DNA from 3 places in the Saccharopolyspora karakumensis genome. Region 1 is predicted to be linked to each of the others. Evidence: riboswitches for the same ligand, from Rfam matches in the RefSeq annotation. Region 1 holds a riboswitch; each other region holds the start of a gene.

Region 1 (6,826 bases):
GTGAAGAAGGAGATCGTCGCTTCGAGATCGCGCACCGCGATGCCGACGTTCTCGAACTTGATGGCCATGCCTCGGAGGCTACCCGGCCGGACCGACCATCCCCCGGTGAGTTCGGGTGGGACCTCAGCCGCGCGCCGCGTCCAGGGCCATGTCGGCGACGGTGCGCAGCGGGAGGCCGAGGGCCTTCGCCGCGGCCGCGACGTCGTCGTGCTCGGGTTTGCTGCGGTGCGGGCCGTGCTTGACGCGGATCCGATGTCCCCGCACGGAAACGGCCGTGGTGCGGCGGGGGAGCGCGGTGCGCTGGACCTCGTGCCGTCGGGTGCCTAGCGTGCCGGTCTCCGCCAGCACGATCTCGGTCAGCTCCGCCTCGACACCGGGAGCGCACAGCACGTGCAGGACGTGGGCGGGACGGGACTTCTTCATCGTCGCCGGACTGGTCCACGCGTCGGCCGCGCCGGCGTCGAGCAGCCGTTCGACGACGTGGCCGAGGGATTCGCCGGTGACGTCGTCGACGTTGCACTCCACCACGACCATCGGCTCCGACCCGGCGGGCGCGGACCCCAGCGAGGCCGACAGGACGTTCGGGTGCTGCGGGAAGCGCTTGGTCCCGGCCCCGTAGGCGGTGGCGCCGAGCGTCATCGCCGGGGGAGCGGTGAACCGGGTTCCCATCGCCGCGACGAGGGCCGCGCCCGTCGGGGTGACCGTCTCGCCGACGAGGTCCGCACCGACCACCGCCGCGCCCTCCAACAGGCGCAACGTCGCCGGAGCGGGGGCGGGGAGCACACCGTGCGCGCAGCGGACCGTGCCCGATCCCAGCGCGATCGGAGCGGAATGCACCGCGGTGACCGACAGCTCGTGCAACGCGGCCGCCACCCCGACGGTGTCCACGATGGTGTCCAGCCCGCCGACCTCGTGCAGGTGCACCTCCGCCGGATCGCGGTCGTGCAGCCGGCCCTCCACCCGGGCGATCGCTTCGAGCGCGGAAACGGCCAGCCGCGCAACTGGTTCCGGCCGGGCGCGGGAGGCGAGCTCGATCAGCTCCGCCGCGTGCCGCTCCGGCGCGTCGTCGTCGGCGGTCACGACCGCCTTGGTCGCCGCGATCCCGTCCACCTGGACCCGCTCGGCGTCCAGGGACCACCCCCGCAGGCCGGTGGACTCGATCGCGGCCCGCACCTGCTCCAGCGGGGCGCCGAGTCCGAGCAGCGCGCCCAGCAGCATGTCGCCGGAGAGCCCGGTCGCGGGGTTGAGCCAGAGGATCATCGCCGGGACACCGTCGCCAGCCGGTGCGCGGCCATCGCGGCGGAGAAACCCGAGTCGATGTTGACCACCGTCAACCCGGCCGCGCAGGAGGTCAGCATCGCCAGCAGTGCCGTCACGCCCTCCAGCGAGGCGCCGTACCCGGTCGAGGTCGGCACCGCGATCACCGGGCACGAGACCAGACCGCCGATCGCGCTGGCCAGGGCGCCCTCCATGCCCGCCACCACGACGACCGCGTCGGCCTTCTCGAGGTCCTCGCTCGCGGCGAGCAGTCGGTGGATGCCCGCCACCCCGACGTCGCGGACCACGTGGGTGCGCAGGCCGATCGCGGAGGCGACCGCGTCCGCTTCAGCCGCGACCGGCCAGTCCGACGTGCCCGCCGTGGCCACGCACAACCGGAAATCCCGCTGCTCGGCCGGTCGCCACACCAGCAGCCGAGCCGTCTCGTCGTAGTCGCCCCCGGGCACCCGCACCGCCGCCGCGACCTCGGGTTCCACCCTGGTGACCAGGACCGGGCCGGTGCTGCGCGCCAGCAGCTCGGTCACGATGCCGGTGATCTCCTCCGGCCGCTTGCCGGGCCCGTAGACCACCTCCGGAAGGCCTTGGCGGGACTCCCGATCGGTGTCGACCCTGGCGTAGCCGAGATCGCTGAAGCCGGTCATGACGCCGTCCGCGTGGGCAGCAGCGGAAGCAGCACGTTCATCCGGCCGCTGGAGAAGCCGGCCATGTCCAGCGCGCAGAACTCGAAGCCCGCGTCCCGGCCCGCGGCGTCGAGCTCGGCGTGGTGCGCTGCGGCGCGGTCGATGTCCTCGGCGGGCACCTCCAGGCGCGCCACCGTGCCCTGACCGTGCGCGCGGACCCGGCACACCGGGAACCCCAGGGCGTGGACGGCGGCCTCCGCCCGCTCGATGCGGGCCAGCACCTCCGGGGTGACCGGATCGCCGTAGGCGACGCGGGAGGCCAGGCACGCGGCGGCCGGTTTGTCCGCAGTGGACAGACCCAGCTCGGCGCTGGCCGCGCGGACGTCGGCCTTGGTGAGGCCGGCGTCGACCATCGGCGCGATCGCACCGCGCTGAGCGGCCGCGCGCTGGCCCGGCCGGTGATCTCCCAGGTCGTCCACATTGGTGCCCAGCGCGATGGTCGCGCCCATCGTCGCCGCCAGCGGCTCGACCGCGTCGAACAGCGCGGACTTGCAGTGGTAGCAGCGATTTCCGTCGTTGGCGGCGTACTCGGGCCGATCGGCCTCGTCGGTGCAGACCTCGACGTGGGCGAGGCCGTGCTCGCGGGCGAAGCTCTTGGCCCGCTTGCGCTCCTCGGCCGCCAGGCTCGGCGACACGGCGGTGACCGCGAGCATCCGCGCTCCCAGCTCCTGGTGCGCCACCACGGCCAGCAGTGCCGAGTCCACGCCACCGGAGAACGCCACGACCAGGGATTCCTCGGTTCTGACGCGCGCCCGCAGGCGGTCCAATCCGGTCACGACGCACTCCTCACGCACGCTCGCTCACAGCCATGTGGTCCGACCAGACTCTAACTCCATCGAGCGATGCAGCCCATGCCGTCGAAGGAGATCTTTCCGGTGGTCAACGAGCCTTTTGGCGGCTCGTTCGGGGTGCTAGTGCGGACGCGCCCGCACGTCGCTCGACCGAGTGGCACTCCCCGGCTCGGCGGCGGGATCGACCTACCTTTCGAGCGCTCCGCGGCCAGCGCCGTCGGTCGGGAGGTCACCCGGGGGCTTTTCGGCAACAGGAGGCGCTGACTTACCCCGCTTCACCCGATCAGGTAGGGTCTGCCCGACTTATCCACGCGGGAGCTCGGGCGGATCGGGCTGAGAGGGTGGCACGCAGCGCGCCACCGACCGCAGAACCTGTCCGGATAATGCCGGCGTAGGGAGCTGTCGATGGCGCTTGACGTCGAACGGTCCGAAGTTCCGAACACCCTGGACGAACCGGCACCCAGAACGCTGGGCGTGCTCGACCAAGGAGCCTTCTGGGGCAACCTCGGCGTGAGCCTGCTCGGCTTCAGCGGTGCGCTCGCGGTGCTGGCACCCGCAGGGGTGCCGCAGCTGTCCTTCGCAGCCGCCGTGACGGCCACCGTCGTCGGGACCGTGCTGGGCAGCCTGATGGTCGGCATCGCAGCCATCCCCGGCGCTCGCACGGGCGCACCGGCGATGATGCTGCTGCGCGGCCTGTTCGGCACCCGGCTGTCCTACGTGCCGACCGTGCTCAACATCCTCCAGCTGGTCGGCTGGGGAACGTTCGAGCTCCTGGTGATCGCCCAAGGTGCCGAGGCGCTGTTCGGCGGCGGACCGCAGTGGCTGTACGTGCTCATCGCCGGAGCCCTCACCACCGCGCTGACCTTGCGCCCCCTGGGCGCGCTGCGGTTGCTGCGCCGCTACGTGAGCGTGGCGGTGCTCATCGCGATGGTCTACTTCTTCGTGCAGCTGCTGCTCCAGCCGTTGCCGCCGATGAACGACGGGTCCTGGGAGGGGTTCTGGCCGGGCGCCGACGCGGCGCTGGCCGTCGCGGTGTCCTGGCTGCCGGTCGCCTCGGACTACTCGCGGCACTCGCGGTCTGCCGGCGGTGCGTTCACCGCGGCGACCGTCGGCTACTCGGTCACCCAGATCGCCTGCTACCTGCTGGGCCTGCTCGGCCTGGCGCTGGTCGGGTTCGACGGGGACAAGGCGTTCGACCCGCTGCTGGCGGCGCCGCTGGGCGTGCTGTTCTTCGCCGTGCTGGTGCTGCGCGAGGTCGACCAGTCCTTCGCCGACACCTATTCGACCGCGGTGTCCATCCAGAACCTGCGCCCCAGCACCGATCGGCGGCTGCTGAGCCTGATCGTCGGCGTGATCAGCACCCTGGCCGCGCTGACGATGGACATCGAGCAGTTCTCCAACTTCCTGCTGCTCATCGGGTCGGTGTTCGTGCCGATGTTCGGCGTGCTGGCGTTGGACTACTTCTACAACGCCCGCAACCGCGAGTGGGACGTCTCGTCGCAGGCTCCCTCCCGTTGGGGGATGCTGATCGCCTGGCTGCTGGGCTTCGCGGCCTTCCAGCTGATCAACCCCGGCGAACTGGGCTGGTGGACGGAGTTGTGGACCGGTGCCCGCGAGGCCATCGGGTTCACCGTCCCGACCTGGATGAGCGCGGCGCTGACCTCGTTCGTCATCTCCGCGGTGACCGCGGGCATCATCGGCCTGCTCGCCCGCAGCCGCCGGAAGGCCTGAGCCGGGCGGTTCGCGTGGCGGCGAACCGCCCGGAGACCGGGGACGGCTCCAGCCCGGAGGGGCGGCGGTGGTGGCTGGAGCCGTCGTTTCCGGGCGCCGGGACTCAGTGGTCCCGGCGCGTCACCAGGTGTGCCAGGGCGGTGAGCGCCTCTGCCGCGTCCTCCTCCGGCTCCGCTCTGCGGAGGTCGGTCAACGCCGAGGCGAGCAGCTCATCGGCCTGGGCCTGGCTCCACGCCCGCCCGCCGGCGAGCGTGACGAGCTCCGCGGCCTGGGCGAGTTCGCCGCTGACCAGCGGCTGTTCCCGGTAGTAGAGGGACGCCAGCCGCTGGCCGGCGCTGGAGCTCGAGGTCAGCGCGGCGACCACCGGCAAGGTCTTCTTGCGGGTGCGCAGATCGGAGAACACCGGTTTGCCGGTCATCGCCGGATCACCCCAGATCCCCAGCAGATCGTCGATGTGCTGGAACGCCAGTCCCAGCCGCTCGCCGAAGCTGCGCAACCTGGTGATCTGCTCCGGCGAGCCGCCTCCGTGCAGCGCGCCGAGCGCGCACGCGGCCCCCAGCAGGGCACCGGTCTTGTCGCGGGCCATCCGCTGGCACGCGGCGACGTCCACGTCGGCCCGCGTCTCGAACTCCAGGTCCGAGTTCTGCCCGTCGATGAGGCCGAGGACCGCGCTGCTGAGAATCCGCACCGCGCTGGCCGCCTCCGGGTGCTGCGACGAGGCGAGCACGTCGGCCGCCAGCGTCAGCAGCGCATCACCGGCCAGGATCGCGGTGGCGTTGCCGAACACCGTCCACGCCGTCGGCCGATGTCGGCGCGTGACGTCGCCGTCCATGACGTCGTCGTGCAGCAACGAGAAGTTGTGCACCAGTTCCACGGCCACTGCGGCCGGGACCGCGTCGGCCGGATCGCCGCCGACGGCCGAGGCGCTGAGCAGCACCATGGTCGGCCGCATCGCCTTGCCGCGGTCAGCGCGCACCGGGTTTCCGCGCTCGTCGAGCCACCCCAGGTGGTAGCCGGCGACCTGGCGCATCCGGTCCGGGAGCCGGTCCACCGCCGCGCGCAGCGCCGGTTCGACCATGGTGCGGCTGCTGGTCAGCGCCTCGAAGGCCTGACCGGCGCGGTTCGCGTCCTGCTGCATCGTCGTCATTGCGGGTTCCCTTCGCTCAGCGGGTGATTTCGACGTTCTCCAGGACGCCGAGCGCGTCCGGGACCAGCACCGCGGCGGAGAAGTAGGCGCTGACCAGGTAGGAGAGGACCGCCTGTTCGTTGATGCCCATGAAGCGCACCGAGAGTCCGGGCTCGTGCTCGTCGGAGATCCCGGTCTGGCGCAAGCCGACCACGCCGTGGTCGTCCTCGCCGGTGCGCATGCACAGGATCGAGGTGGTGCCCTTGGCGCTGATCGGGATCTTGTCGGTGGGCAGGATCGGCACACCGCGCCAGCACTGGACCGCGTGCCCCTGCACCTCGGTGGTCTGCGGGTACAGGCCGCGCTTGCTGCACTCCCGGCCGAAGGCGGCGATGGTACGCGGATGTGCCAGGAAGAACCGCGACTTCCTGCGGCGGGACAGCAGTTCGTCGAGGTCTTCCGGGGTGGGCGGCCCGGTGCGGGTGTGCAGCCGCTGCTGCAGGTCGGCGTTGTGCAGCAGGCCGAAGTCGCGGTTGTTGAGCAGCTCGTTCTCCTGGCGCTCGCGCAGCGCCTCGAGGGTGAGCCGGAGCTGTTGTTCGGTCTGGTTCATCGGCAGGTTGTAGAGGTCGGCGACGCGGCTGTGCACCCGCAGCACGGTCTGCGCGATGCTGAGCTCGTACTCGCGCGGTGCCAGTTCGTAGTCGACGAACGTTCCGGGCAGCGCGGTTTCGCCGGAATGACCGGATGCCAGCGCGATGTCGACCTCACCGCGCTTGTTGGTCGGTGGCGCCGGCGAGGCGTACTCGGCGGCCACGTGCGCGCGCAGCTCGTCGAACTGCCTGGTGACCTCGTGCAGCGCCGCGCGATCGAGGGCGAGCACGATGCAGGGCGTGACCGCTCGGTAGGTGCTGTCCCATGTGGACTGCGCGGTCGCCAGCACCTGGGAGCCGAAGAACCTGCCGCCCGCCAGAGTGTCGACGACGGTGTCCTCGCCGTACTCGCCGCTGCGGATCTTGTCGACCTTGCCGTGCGCGATCAGCACCACCTCGGTCGCCGGTTCTCCGCCGACCGAGACCAGCTGCCCCGGCTCGTAGTGGCGCTGCACGAACCGGTCAGCGAGCGCGCTCAGCGCCGAATCGTCGTCGTAGCCGCGCAGCAGCGGCAGTTCGGTGAGTTCGCGCGGGATCACGCGCACCTGGTCCCCGGTGTTGGTGAAGGTG
Region 2 (6,826 bases), on a different contig from region 1:
TCGCAGCACCAGGGTGGCGCCGAGGACGGCGGAGAGCTGGAACCCGGCGATGCCCCAGGTGTGGAACAGGGGAGCGCTGAGCAGCACGCGCTCGCCCGCTCGCAGCGGGATGCGGGAGAACACCGCGCCGGCCGGGTTCAGGCTCGGCGGGTCGGGGCGGCGGGCGCCCTTGGGCGTCCCGGTGGTACCGGAGGTGAGCACGATCAGCCGCGAGTGCCGCTTGGGCCGGGGCACCTGCTTGCCGGTGCCGGTGGCGATGAGGTGGTCGAGGGTGTTGTGCTCGGTGGGGCCGTCGGCCCAGCCGAGGACGACGTCGAGGTCGCTGGGCAGGTCCTGGAGGTGCCCGGCGAACTCCTCGTCGAGGACGAGCACGCTGACGTCCTGCTCGGCGAGCACGTCGGCGAGCTGGCGGGTGCTGAGCCCGACGTTGAGCAGCACCACGTCGACGCCGAGCTTGGCCGCGGCGACGATGACCTCGACGGGGCCGTGGTGGTTGCGGGTGAGCACGCCGATGCGGGTCTTGCCGGGAACGCGGTCGCGCAGCGCGGCGGCCAGGCGCGTGGTGCGGGTGGCGAGTTCGGCGTAGCTGAGCGCGCCGCGCTCGTCGATCACAGCGGGGCGATCGGGGTGGCGGGCGGCGCCGACGGCGAACCCGAGCGGCAGGGTGATGCCCCACCGGCGGTAGGCCAGCGCGATGCGCGCCAGCTTGTCCGGCCGCATGGGCCGGATGACGCCTTGTCTGGCCAGCACGAACAAGGTGTGCAGTGCCGGTGCGGCGTGGTTGGTAAGAAAACTGGGCAGTCGCCGCAAAACGCTCACTCGGTCACCCCTCGTCCGTGAAACCTACTCGGGAGTAGATTGTGCCGTGAGTAATCCTCCCGGCCAAGTCCTCCGTGTCGAGTATCCCGGTTCCGCGATCGCGAGGGGGCGGAGCGGATCCCCTCCTCACCGCTCCGGAAGACCCACCGCCTGGGCGGCGAAGTGAGGCGGTGCGGCGAGGGGAGGAGGAGCTTCCCCCGCCGCGCCGACCCCCAGGTTCCTAGTCGACGCCGGCGGCGGTGACCACCGCGTCGCGCAAGGCCGCGCGCAGGCGGCCGACTTCCAGCGGTGAGAGCACCGCCGTCTCCCCGGGCGGCGCGACGATGACGACCCGGCCGTGGTTGACGAACACCGACATGTCTCGTCGCCGTCCGGCGACGTCGCGGCAGCTGACGTGCCACTCCTGGTTGGGCCCCACAGTCCCAGCCTCCCTGTGCCGATCCGCTTGGTGCGGTGGAGCCGCGCAGCGCGCGCTCCTGGTGGAGGGACGCACCGATCCGAGGGGCGTGACGGCACTTCGCCGAAACAACGGGAAGTGTGCGCGGCCACGGCCGGGTTCGCGGGCCCGAACGCAACTCGGGGCGATCCCCACAACCGGGAATCGCCCCTGAGCGAACGCTGTTAGCCGACGACACTCGTCCGGCCCAAGAAACCGTCAGACCGGACGTACCTTCAGCCCCGCGGGCTCGGCGGAGAGCACGACCGCGCCCTCGAAGTCGGCGATCGGGAGCTCGTCGCGCACCAGGCGGTGCGGCGCGTCGGAGGCCTCGATCCGGATCTCGCCGGTGTTGACCGACCGCTCGTCCAGCTCCTGACCGCCGAACTGCACGCTGAGCCGGTCGCCGGTCACGGTGGCGGTCAGCCAGCCGCCGTCGATGACCTGTTCGGTGCCGTCGAAGGAGACGGTCAGCCGGCCCTCGGTGGGCTGGTCGCCGCGCACCGCGACGTGCGAGAGCGCGACGTCGCGCTTGCCGGACTCCTCGCCGGCCAGGGCGATGACGTCCCGGTTGACCTCGTCACCCGGCTCGGTGCCGGGCTTGGGGGTCAGCACCGGGGCGCGCAGCTGCGCGGCGAGCCGGTAGGGCTGCCACGAACCGGCGCCGATCAGGTTGACCACGGCGCTGACCGCCACGTCGGCCAGCAACCGGTCGCTGCCCGGGGCGGGCGTGACCTCGATCGCGGGCACGTCGCGCCGGGCCAGCAGATCGCGCAGTGCCTTGGCGCGCTGACGGCTGTTGCGGTCAAAACCGCGGGTGATCGCCACCGTCCCCGATCCGGCGGCCGCGACGGCGGCCTCGGTCAGGTCCGCTAGCGGCGCCCAGATCTGCGCGGGGTCCTGTTCGGGACGCTGCCGGCGCGAGCGGGCGAAGCCTGGGGCATCGGTCGTGGTTTCCATCGCCCTCCACTTTAGTCCGCTGCGAAGGATGACCTCGCCTTCCGGTGGGGGCTTTCACGGTGTGAAATCGATCGCGGTCGCACTGCTCCATCGGGGTGGCTTTTCCCTCCGGTGGGCTCATCCGCTGCGGCATTCGTCGCATCCTTGCGGCTCTGGCGAGCCGGGGGGCCGGGATGACCGATCTTCACCTGCCGGGTGAGCGCGCGGGCCCGGCCCGCTGGCGGCTGGTGCGCTGGCTGGCCTCCGACGGGAGCCGGGTTCGGGTGGGCCAGCCGCTGGCCGAGCTGCGCCCCGCCGAGTCCGACGGCGCCGCGATCCGGATGTCGGCGCTGGCCACGGGGACCTTGTGGCACCAGGTGCGGCGGGGCGAAGTGCTCCACGTCGGCCAGGTGATCGGGTTGATCGAGTGAACCGCGCGGGCCGGGGGCTTGCCCTGGGTTGTTAGGTTGGTGCCAGTGACGCGGGGTGCCCTGCCAGGGCTGAGAACAGACCCGTCGAACCTGACCTAGCTCGTACTAGCGGAGGGACGTCATGGCTCCCAATGTGCTGACCATCGCCGGGACCGACCCCAGCGGCGGCGCCGGAATCCAGGCTGATCTCAAGGCGTTCTCGGCCAACGGCGCCTACGGCATGTCGGTGATCACCGCGCTGGTCGCGCAGACCACCACCGGGGTGAGCCGGGTGCAGGAGGTTCCGCCGGACTTCATCACCGACCAGCTGGTGACGCTGCTCGACGACGTTCGGGTGGACGCGGTCAAGATCGGGATGCTGGCCAACGCCGAGGTCATCCGCGCGGTCACCGCCGTGCTGGAGCGCTACTCGCCCCCGTTCGTGGTGCTCGACCCGGTCATGGTCGCCAAGAGCGGTGACCGGCTGCTCGCGCCGGAGGCCGTCGGTGCGCTGCGCGACGAGCTGCTGCCGAGGGTGGACCTGATCACGCCGAACCTGCCGGAGGCGGCCGACCTGCTCGGCGAGGCCGAGATCGGCGGTCCCGACGAGATGCCCGCGCAGGCCGAGCGGCTGGCCGCGCTGGGCGCCAAGCAGGTGCTGCTCAAGGGCGGGCACCTCAGCGGCGAGTCGAGCGTCGACCTGCTCTACGGCGACGGCCTGGCCGAGTTCCTCAGCAGCGAGCGGGTGCCCACCACCAACGATCACGGCACCGGGTGCACGCTCTCGGCGGCGATCGCGGCGCTGCGCCCGCAGCGCGCGGACTGGCTGGAGGCCGTCCGCGAGGCCAAGCGGTACCTCACCGAGGCCCTGCGCGCCTCGGAGCGCCTCGACGTGGGTCACGGCCACGGCCCGGTGCACCACTTCCACCACTGGTGGTGAGGGGCCGAGGGCGGTTCTGGTCCGAACCGTCCGGGCACATCGGACTTCAATCGTGGACGGTTCGCGTCACCACCGCCGTCCGCTTCGCCACCGCACCCGAGATTCCGAATTGTGTGAGGGGTTCTCATGAGCACGTTGCCCGCTCCGCCCGCCGGAGGGTTCTGCGCCCAGGCCTGGGAGCGCACCGCCGGATTGCAGCAGGCGATCGTGGACCACCCGTTCAACAAGGCGCTGGCCGACGGCAGCCTGGAGCGGGACGTCTTCGCCTTCTACATCGTGCAGGACGCGCGCTACCTGGTCGGCTTCGCGCAGGCGCTGTCGGCCGCGGCGACCAGGGCCGATGACGCGGCCGACGCGGCGTTCCTCGCCGGCGCCGCGCAGGGCGCGCTGGTGGAGGAGCGGCGGCTGCACGCCGGTTACGTCGCCGAGTTCGGCCTGACCGACGAGGAGATCTCCGGTGTGGACACCTCGCCGTCGTGCCTGGCCTACACGTCCTACCTGCGCGCCTGCGCGCTGACCGAGTCGTACCCGGTGCTGCTGGCCGCGATCCTGCCGTGCTTCTGGGTGTACCAGTACGTCGGCAGCACGATCCTCGACGCCACCGGCGACATCGAGGGCCACCCCTACAAGGCGTGGATCACCACCTACGCCGACGACGAGTTCGCCGAGGCCGTGCTGGCCGCCCGGGAGCTCGTCGACAAGGTCGCGGCGCGCTCGGACGAGGCGACGCGCGAGCAGATGTTCGCCGCGTTCACCCGGGCGACCGAGTACGAGTGGGTGTTCTGGAACGGCGCGTGGGTCAAGGAAACCTGGCCCACTGCGAAATTCCTTGCATGACAAGGGTTTCGCGTCTCGGAAACGCCGATGACGGCTCGCCGGGAGCGGCGGGCCGTCATCCGTTTCGCACCACGCCACAGCGTGATTCATTCTGTGATGCGTGACACAATCTTGGGGTGTTAACGAAGTGGCTCGCACAGCGACATGCTGGACGAGCCCCCTGTCCTAGCAGGGCGTTGTGAGTGGCGGAATCTTCCGCAGGCGTGGATGGAGTTCTGGGGCAATGTCTTCACTTCTGATCGTTTTTCTCGGCATGTCGGTCCCGATCCTGGCCGCCGCGCCGTTCTACATCGCTGACCGCCGCAAGGACGGTCGCGAGGCTCCCGAGTCCGCGCAGCTGCTCCCCGGCATCGAGGCGCCGCAGATCTGGCCGCAGTCCGCGGTCGAGCCCGAGGCCACGGAGTGCGAGATCCCCGAGTCGCGCACCCCGGAGGGGACCAACGCGCTCGCCGACACCGTGCGCATCGAGCAGGACCGGGTCCCTCAGCCGTAGATCGCCTTCGCCAGCGCCGCCTTGCGCTGCTGCAACTCGCGCAGCGCGGCGGAGCTGAAGCCGCCGGCGCTCGGGCTCGACGGAATCCGCAGTCCCTCGCTTAGCTCCCAGCCGGAACCGCGGTCGATCAACGACCGGTGCTTGTTGGTGTAGTAACCCGAGTTGATCGACACCGCGACCCCGCTCGCGCCCGCAGCGGCGGCCAGCAGGTGCAGGTGGAACCGCGTGGACAACCACCGCTGGCCGGGCTTGGCGGGCAGGCCGTCGCGCAGGATCTCGTCGAACGCGTGGAAGCGGGCGCCCGGCAGATCGTGCTCGACCAGCGAGAACACCTCCCGGTCGGTGCGCGGGATGCCCTCCACGAAGGCGACCTGCTCGGGCTTGACCTGCCACTCGCGCAGCGTGTCCAGCAGGAATCCGGCCAGCGCGGGAACCGATTCGTCGAGCAGGTCCGACTGCATGCACACCACGACGTCGCGGATGTCGTCGTCGCCGGTGCGGAACAGCCCGGGTTCGATGCCGAAGAACATGTCGTCACCGGTGACAGACGGGTCGATCAGCAGCGATGCCGACGGCTCGTCGCGGACGTCGATGACCTCGAACTGCTCGGCGAGGCTGCGCAGCAGCGGCCCGGCGCCCTCGGCGATCGGCGACAGGCCCTGCCCGGTCATCACCGCCCGGCCGCCGGAGCGGTGCGCGGCGGCCGCGGTGGCCGCGAGCAGGCCGATGTGCCGCGGCCAGATGCCGTTGATGAAGCCGCCGCCGATCACGTGGAACAGGTCCATCTGCGAGGCGAGCTCGATGCCGGTGACCCAGCGCGGCGCCATGCCGGGGTTGTGGATCGCGTGCTGCACGAAGGCCGCGACCGACCACGGCTCGTCGTCGGGCGCCTCCCAGCACAACCGCCAGAAGGTGTCGGTGAACTGGACGTTCGGGTGCAGGTGGGAGAGCAGCACGGAGCTGGGCCCGGGGTTGGGGGAGTCCAGCCAGACCTCGCTGTGGGGAGCCACCTTCGCCAGGTGCTTGAGCCAGGCCGCGGCGATGAGCTCGTCGCCGTAGTTGGGGTGGCCCGTCGTGGCGACGAGGTAGGTCCGGGGCGGGTTCTTCACCTGGGAGACTCCAGCCGTAGGTTGCTAGGTTCGCCGTCGAACCTAGCAACCGGCAAAATGCCCGTACCAACGTCGCACCGCACGGGCCGGACGGCCGGGATCAGCCGGCGTTGTTGATCTCCGCGCGGATGCGCTCCAGGCGGCGCTGGGAGCGGTTGAACCTGGCCCGGTAGCGGGCGTCGAAGATGTCGGTCGGCAGCTCCGGCATCTCCATCGGTTCCGGTTCGCGAGGCTTCGGCGCGGTCGCCTCGATCTTCACCGGCTGCGTGGCCTCGCCGTCACCCTCGCGGTCGGTCTTCTCGTCCGAGCCGCTCGCGGCCGGGGTGGTGGCGGTCTCCTCGGGTGCCGAGGTCGCCCGCAGCGCGTGCTTGCCGTGCGGAGCGGCCTGCTGCGATTCGGTCGCCTTGCGGTGCGCGCGGTGCAGCAGCGGCCAGAACACCAGGGTGGCCACCGCGAGACCGCACACGAACATCAGCACCAGCATTTCCACAGCCGCCTCCCTGATCATCAGTTCTGCCGCGCACTGGGAGCCTTCGACGCTCCGTTGGTCGTCTGCTGCGGTTCGATGGGGATCGTGTAGGTCTGCACGTCGTCGCGCTGCTCGGGCAGCGTGACCTGCTGCAACCGGTGCTCTTCCGGCTCGACCGGACCGGAATGCTCCGACGTCGTGACGGCCTCCGTCTTGGCGCGCACGGTCGCGGCCGACTCGTCGAGCACCCGCTTGGCGTTGTCCATCGCCGCGAGCACCGAGGTCCGGAGCTCCTCCAGCCGCAGCTTCTCGACGCGGATCTCCTCCAGCGCCTCCAGCCGCATCTGCTCGGACTCGGCGTCCCACTGGCCGCA
Region 3 (6,826 bases), on a different contig from region 1:
ATCTACCGCGGTGACCGGTACAAGTTCGTCGCGCGGCTCAACCCGCCGGCCTGATCCCATAACGGTGCGCAATCGCGTTTTCGCGCAGTGACACCGCTTTTCGTTACACGTCGTGGGAGTCCTCACGAAAGCGGCCGAGGCGGAGAATACGTCCCGGCACGCGCGTTGGTGATGCAGATGTGCGACTCCAATTGCGTGTGTGAGGGAAATGGCGAGGGGCGGAGCGGATTCGGCTGAAGATCAGCCGGAGAAGCAGAGCGAGAAGAAGACGCAGGTGTCGCCGGCGCAGGTCGGTGGCGCGGCGCTGGCGTCGGTGACGGCGGCCTTCCTGGGCTCCCGGCTCGGCGTCGCGGGAACCGTCGTGGGCGCGGGTCTGACCAGCGTGATCATCACGATCGGCGGCGCGCTCTACCAGCGGTCGATCGAGAAGACCCGGGAGAAGGCGGTGGTCGCCGCCGCGCGGGCCTCGGTGCTGCGGCAGCGCAGGACCCAGTCCACCCAGGTCTCGGGGGCCGAGGAAGCGACCCGGAAGATCCAGGTCACGGGCTTGCAGTGGCCGGGCGGGGAAGCCGTCGAGGAGCCCGCCGCCGAGCGTTCCGGCACCCGGACCGTGCTCTCCCCGCCGGTGCCCCGCCGCAGGTGGGGGCGCTGGACCCTGGTCGGTGCGACGTGCGCGGCGGTGTTCGCGGTGAGCATGCTGCTGGTGACCGGGTTCGAGGGCCTCACCGGCCGCCCGCTGTCGGGCGGTGACGGCACGACGCTCGGCCGGGTGCTCCAGCCCGCGCCGCGGGCTCCGGTCAGAGCCGAGCCCGTCGAGCCCACGACCAGCGAACCGGTGCCGACCAGCGAGACGCCGTCGCCGGAACCATCCGCTCCGCCGGCCAGCTCGCAGAAACCCGCCCCGAGCGTGCCGCCGACGCAGCCGCCGACGCAGCATCCGAGCGAAACCGGTTCGCCCGCAACGCAATCATCGACCACCGAACCCACACCCGAGTCGGTCGCTCCGGGAGTGCCGCTCCGATAAATGCGAAAAACGGTGAAATGCACCTCATTCCGAGGTTGATCGAAAATCAATCGGAGTTGTTTTGCGCACATTGCGCTAAAAGCTGGATGTGATTCCCCTGAGGAAATCTGATACTGGACCGGCGACGGGGCCTTGAGAGATCAGGTCATGACAAGGGAGACACGAGATGAAACGTAGACTCGCGGCTCGCATTGCCGGGACCGTTCTGGTCACCGCGGGCACGGTCGCCGCGCTGACCATGCCGGCCACCGCCACCGCACCCACCGCCGTCCCGGTGGCGGGCACGCTGCTCGACGCGATGCAGCGCGACCTCGGCCTCACCAAGGAGCAGGCCCTCGACCGGCTCCAGCTCGAGTCCGCCGCTCAGCGCACCGAGAGCACCCTGCGCGACGCTTTAGCCGACTCCTTCGGCGGCGCCTACTTCGACTCCGCCACGGGCAAGCTCGTGGTCGGCGTGACCGACGCGGCCCGCTCCGAGCAGGTCCGCGCCGCGGGTGCCGAGGTCCGCCAGGTCGCCTTCAGCACCAAGCAGCTCAACGGGGTCGTCGACGGCCTCAACGCCGGCAAGGCGCAGGCGCCGAAGAGCGTCACCGGCTGGTACGCGAGCAACAAGCAGAACGCCGTCGTCGTCACCGTCAAGCCGGGTGCCGCCGCCGAGGCCGCGCAGTTCGCGCAGGCCGCGGGCGTGCCCGCCGAGGCGGTGAAGGTCGTCGAGTCGCAGGAGCAGCCCCGGACGCTGATGGACGTCGTCGGCGGCAACGCCTACTACATCGGCAGCGGCGCTCGCTGCTCCGTCGGTTTCGCCGTGGAGGGCGGGTTCGTCTCCGCCGGCCACTGCGGCGGGACGGGCGACACCACCACCGAGCCCAGCGGCACCTTCGAGGGCTCGTCCTTCCCCGGTGATGACCACTCCTTCATCTCCGTCGGCACCGACGACAGCCCGCAGGCCGCGGTGAACGACTACAGCGGCGGCACGGTCGCCGTGGCCGGATCCACGGAGGCCTCGGAGGGCGCGTCGATCTGCCGCTCCGGTTCCACCACCGGCTGGCACTGCGGCGCGCTGGAGGCCAAGAACCAGTCCGTGCAGTACGAGCAGGGCACCGTCGAGGGCCTGACCCGCACCGACGTCTGCGCCGAGCCGGGCGACTCCGGTGGCTCGTTCATCTCGGGCGACCAGGCCCAGGGCATGACCTCGGGTGGTTCGGGCGACTGCACCAGCGGTGGCACGACCTACTTCCAGCCGGTCAACGAGGCCCTGTCGGCCTACGGCGTCTCCCTGCTGACCCAGTGATCGGTGACAGCGGCTCCCGCTGACACCCGCGTTCGCGCACGACGACCCCCGGGATCTTCGGTCCCGGGGTCGCTCGTCGTCAGGTCAGGGGAGCCGTGCCCGCAGGTCGCGGGCGGCGGCTTCCGGGTCGTCGGCGGCGGTGATCGCGCGGACCACCACGATGCGCTCGGCACCCGACTCGATCGCCTCGTCGAGGTTCTCGGGTCCGATGCCGCCGATGGCGAACCACGGACGGCCGTGCCCCCGGTGCTCGGCGGTGTGCCGGACCAGGTCGATGCCCGCGGCCGGACGGCCGGGCTTGGTCGGAGTCGTCCACACCGGCCCGGTGCAGAAGTAGTCCACGCCCGGCTCGGTCGCCGCCGCGTCGGCCTGGGCGATGTCGTGCGTGGAGCGGCCGATCACCACCTGGTCGCCGACGATCCGGCGGGCGATGTCCACCGGCAGGTCGTCCTGGCCCAGGTGCAGCACGTCGGCCTCGGCGGCCATCGCGACGTCCGCGCGGTCGTTGACCGCCAGCAGAGCGCCGTGCCGCACGCAGGCCTCGGCCAGCACCTCCAGCGCGGCGAGCTCGTGGCGGGCCTCCAGCGGAGCACCGCCCGTGCCCTTGTCGCGCAGCTGGATGATGTCGACACCACCGGCGAGCGCGGCGTCGGCGAACTCCGCGAGGTCACCTCGCTCGCTGCGAGCGTCGGTGCACAGGTACAACTTCGCCTCGGCGAGGCGCGCGCGAATCCCGAAGCCGTCCAATCCAGGCATGTCCCCAGCCTAAAGCCTGTTTCGTGGATGCTTTGCTTTGCGGTGCGGGTAGCGGAACCTGAGCGGTTCCGTGGACTCCGTGCGCCGCTCCTGATGTATGTCCAATGCACGGCGTCCCGGCGTGCTCGCCACGAAACCGCTGGAGAACCCGCGGCGGTGCCGGCTGAGTCCCACACCTGAAGCAGCGGCTCCGCGGTCTTCCTCAGCAGATCCTCCGGACCAGGCGCTGACGTCGCGATCTGTTGACGGGTACGGTGGACGGTGGTGAGCACGGGAGCCCGGCGGACCGGGCTGAGAGGGAGCGCAGGGCTCCGACCGTCGAACCTGATCCGGGTCATGCCGGCGCAGGGAGCGTGGAGTTGTCTGAGAAACGAACCGATCATGTCGTGGTGGTGGGCGGCGGAGTCGTCGGCCTGTCGGTGGCCTGGCGCGCCGCTGCGGCCGGCAACCGGGTGAGCCTGGTCGACCCGGCCCCCGCCTCAGGTGCCTCGTACGTCGCGGGCGGGATGCTCGCGCCTCTCGCCGAGGCGTGGCCCGGCGAGGAAGAACTGCTCGAACTGGGCTCGACGTCGCTGAACCGCTGGCCGGACTTCGCTCACGAGCTCAGCCGCGCGGCCGGGCTGCCGTCCGGGTTGCGCACCGAGGGCACGCTGATGTTCGGCGTCGACGGTGCTGACCGCGAAGAGCTCGACAACGTCGCCGGGTACCTGGCCGGGCTGGGCCGCAGCGTGACCCGGCTGACGGGACGCGAGCTGCGCAGGCGCGAGCCCTCGCTGGGCCCCGCGGTGCGCGGTGGCCTGGAGGTGCCGGGTGATCTCGCGGTGGACAACCGGCTCGCGCTGACCGCGCTGCGCGCAGCAGCGGAAGCCGCGGGCGTGCAGTTCGTCGCCGAACGCGCCGAGGCGGTCCGGCCGGGCGCGGTCGAGCTCGCCGAGTCCACTGTGGAGTGCGATGTCGCGGTGATCTCCGCAGGCGCGCACTCGGGTTCGCTGCACCCGGCGCTCGCCGACCGGATCCGCCCGGTCAAGGGCGAGATCCTGCGGCTGCGGCGACGAGCCACCGCGCTGCCACCGCCGACCCGCACCGTGCGCGGTCCGGTGCGCGGCAGGCCCTGCTACCTGGTGCCGCGCGACGACGGGGGAGTGGTGCTCGGTGCCACCCAGCACGAGGTCGGCTTCGACACCGAGGTCACCGTCGGCGGCGTCCGCGACCTGCTCGCCGACGCCGAGATCGTGATGCCGGGCATCGCCGAGTACGCGCTGGTCGAGGCCACTGCCGGGCTGCGCCCGAGCACCACCGACAACCTGCCGGTGATCGGCTGGCTGGAGCCGGGAGTGCTCGCCGCCACCGGACATCACCGGGGCGGGTTCCTGCTCACGCCGGTCACCGTCGACGCCGTGCTGGCGCTGCTGCGCGGCGAAGAGCCGGAACCGCTGATCAAGGCCACCGATCCGAGCCGTTTGGGAGGGCAGCAGTGAACGTCGTGATCAACGGCGACGCGCGGGAGGTCGCCACCGGCGCCACCCTCGCGTCCGTGCTGGACGACTTCGGCGTCCCGGAACGAGGCGTGGCCGTGGCGCTGGACGGCGCGGTGGTGCCGCGCGCGTCGTGGCCCACCACGGCGCTGCACGCCGACGCCACCATCGAAGTCCTCACCGCAGTGCAAGGAGGGTGACCGTGGACGACCCATTGCTGATCGCCGGCCGCGAGTTCGGTTCGCGCCTGATCACCGGGACCGGCGGGGCGAACAACCTCGCCGTGCTGGAGCGCGCGCTGATCGCCTCCGGAACCGAGCTGACGACCGTCGCGATGCGCCGCGCCGACGCCGGTGGCGGCACCGGTGTCCTCGACCTGCTGCGCAAGCTCGGCATCGAGGCGCTGCCCAACACGGCGGGCTGCCGCACCGCCGCCGAAGCGGTGCTCACCGCGCAGCTCGCCCGCGAAGCCCTCGAGACCAACTGGGTCAAGCTGGAGGTGGTGGCCGACGAGGACACCCTCCTGCCCGACCCGATCGAGCTCCTGGACGCGGCGGAGCAGCTGGTGGACCAGGGTTTCGTCGTCCTCGCCTACACCAACGACGACCCGGTCCTGGCGCTGAAGCTGGAGGAGGTCGGCTGCGCGGCGGTCATGCCGCTGGGCTCGCCGATCGGCACCGGACTGGGCATCCGCAACCCGCACAACATCGAGATGATCGTCTCCCGCGCCACCGTCCCGATCGTCCTCGACGCGGGCATCGGCACGGCCTCGGACGCGGCCCTGGCGATGGAGCTCGGCTGCTCGGCGGTCCTGCTGGCCACCGCCGTCACCCGCGCTCAGGACCCGGAGCGCATGGCCACGGCCATGCGCAGCGCCGTCGAAGCGGGCCGCCTCGCCTCGCAAGCGGGCCGGATCCCCCAGCGCTTCTGGGCCCAAGCCTCCAGCCCGGGCACCCCGATGAGCTGATATCCCGAACACCCACCCTGACAGCACACCCGGACGCGGGGAGCGTTCCAACGTCGCGCGACGCCCGGACGTTCCCCGCGTCCGGGCGTGTCGCACCAGGTCAAGGGCCGAATCCGGGGTCGTTTTCGAGTTTCGCGCGAAATTCGAGCGCGAAAGTCCCGACTCGAACTTCGCGCGGCATCCGAACGGCCCGGCCTAGCGGATGTGGAGGCGTTCGGGGCGGACGAAGCTGATCGTGTAGCTCTTCCAGGGGTTGTCGTAGCCGAAGGTCCGGTCGATGGCCTGGCGGGCGTGCAGGGCGTTCTCGACCAGGGAGCTCGCCAGGAGTTCCGAGGCCGGGGCGCCGCTCGCCGGGATGTCGGGGATCTTCGCCGTGGACTTGCCGCCCAGCAGGTCGTCGACCGCGCGCAGCGCCGGGACCGCGACCTTGCGCTCCTCGGCGGGGCGGAAGGCCAGCGTGGCGACGTCCTGGCGGAGCGCGTCGAGCGCGATCGCCGCGGCGCGGGTGGCGTGGTTGTCGTCGGTCTCCTCGCCGGTGCCGTCCAGCAGCGCGGGCATGCCCAGCAGGTCCTGGGTGCGGCGCAGCGCCAGCACGTTCGCGGCCTGCAGCGCCTTCGGGAGATCGGCGCCCTGGCCGGAGGCGCGGACGCTGCGCAGCAGCTCCGAGACCGACCAGACGGTGGAGCGGACCGCGCCGCGCACGTCCGGGACGATGCTGCTCGGCAGCACCAGGTAGCTCACGTAGCCGACGATCAGCGCGATCGCCGCACCCACCGCCGTGTTGGCGGCGAAGCTGATCCCGACGTTGACCAGCGGGCGGTCCAGCGCCATCGCCTGATCCACCACGGTGATCACGATCAGGCAGCCCAGCACCACCTGGTACTCGGCGCGCAGCCTCGGCATGTTCAGCAGCATTCCGCCGACGACCAGCGGGACCAGCAGGTAGGCGCCCGGCAGCAGGGTGATCAGGATGGCCAGGGCGGTCACGCCCAGCACCGCGCCACCGGTGCGTTCCAGCGCGCCGGTCATGCTGTCGCGCGCCGCCGGGGCGAGCACCACGTACAGCGCGAGCAGCAGGCTCGACGCCGACGGGTCGCGCAGCAGCAGCACGATCACCATGCCGACCGCGACCGCCAGCGTGCAGCGCAGCGCGTGCCGGAACAGCGAGGACCGGAACGACAGGTGCGCGCGCACCGCGCCCAGCAGCCGCTCCCGCAGGGCGCCGTCCTCGGCGGGCGGCACCGGGCTCTCGTCGCGGTTGACCACGGCGGCGCGGATCCGGTCCAGGCCCTGGTTCACGCCGGCGACGGCGT

Evidence for each region. Region 1 has a riboswitch for thiamine pyrophosphate ahead of E1202_RS16020 (purine-cytosine permease family protein). Riboswitches for the same ligand answer to the same signal wherever they lie in the genome.
Region 2: linked by a shared signal. The riboswitch ahead of thiD (bifunctional hydroxymethylpyrimidine kinase/phosphomethylpyrimidine kinase) and the one ahead of E1202_RS16020 (purine-cytosine permease family protein) in region 1 are both predicted to bind thiamine pyrophosphate.
Region 3: linked by a shared signal. The riboswitch ahead of thiO (glycine oxidase ThiO) and the one ahead of E1202_RS16020 (purine-cytosine permease family protein) in region 1 are both predicted to bind thiamine pyrophosphate.

Annotation. Positions count from the first base shown of each region.
Region 1 is NZ_SMLA01000022.1:4,087-10,912, reverse strand. Features, by position in the region: gene E1202_RS16040 (VOC family protein) at 1-68, opposite strand, end outside; gene larC (nickel pincer cofactor biosynthesis protein LarC) at 124-1,260, opposite strand; gene larB (nickel pincer cofactor biosynthesis protein LarB) at 1,257-1,919, opposite strand; gene larE (ATP-dependent sacrificial sulfur transferase LarE) at 1,916-2,734, opposite strand; TPP riboswitch at 3,051-3,164, shown strand; gene E1202_RS16020 (purine-cytosine permease family protein) at 3,155-4,480, shown strand; gene E1202_RS16015 (family 2 encapsulin nanocompartment cargo protein polyprenyl transferase) at 4,584-5,627, opposite strand; gene E1202_RS16010 (family 2B encapsulin nanocompartment shell protein) at 5,644-6,826, opposite strand, start outside.
Region 2 is NZ_SMLA01000024.1:10,023-16,848, forward strand. Features, by position in the region: gene E1202_RS16835 (AMP-binding protein) at 1-819, opposite strand, end outside; gene E1202_RS16840 (hypothetical protein) at 1,040-1,237, opposite strand; gene E1202_RS16845 (hypothetical protein) at 1,475-2,215, opposite strand; gene E1202_RS16850 (lipoyl domain-containing protein) at 2,389-2,625, shown strand; TPP riboswitch at 2,667-2,759, shown strand; gene thiD (bifunctional hydroxymethylpyrimidine kinase/phosphomethylpyrimidine kinase) at 2,747-3,544, shown strand; gene tenA (thiaminase II) at 3,671-4,381, shown strand; gene E1202_RS16865 (hypothetical protein) at 4,605-4,874, shown strand; gene E1202_RS16870 (polysaccharide pyruvyl transferase family protein) at 4,865-5,983, opposite strand; gene E1202_RS16875 (hypothetical protein) at 6,084-6,467, opposite strand; gene E1202_RS16880 (hypothetical protein) at 6,491-6,826, opposite strand, start outside.
Region 3 is NZ_SMLA01000015.1:44,655-51,480, forward strand. Features, by position in the region: gene E1202_RS12955 (GntR family transcriptional regulator) at 1-54, shown strand, start outside; gene E1202_RS12960 (hypothetical protein) at 275-1,024, shown strand; gene E1202_RS12965 (S1 family peptidase) at 1,191-2,315, shown strand; gene thiE (thiamine phosphate synthase) at 2,400-3,071, opposite strand; TPP riboswitch at 3,332-3,439, shown strand; gene thiO (glycine oxidase ThiO) at 3,431-4,549, shown strand; gene thiS (sulfur carrier protein ThiS) at 4,546-4,746, shown strand; gene thiG (thiazole synthase) at 4,749-5,513, shown strand; gene E1202_RS12990 (FUSC family protein) at 5,709-6,826, opposite strand, start outside.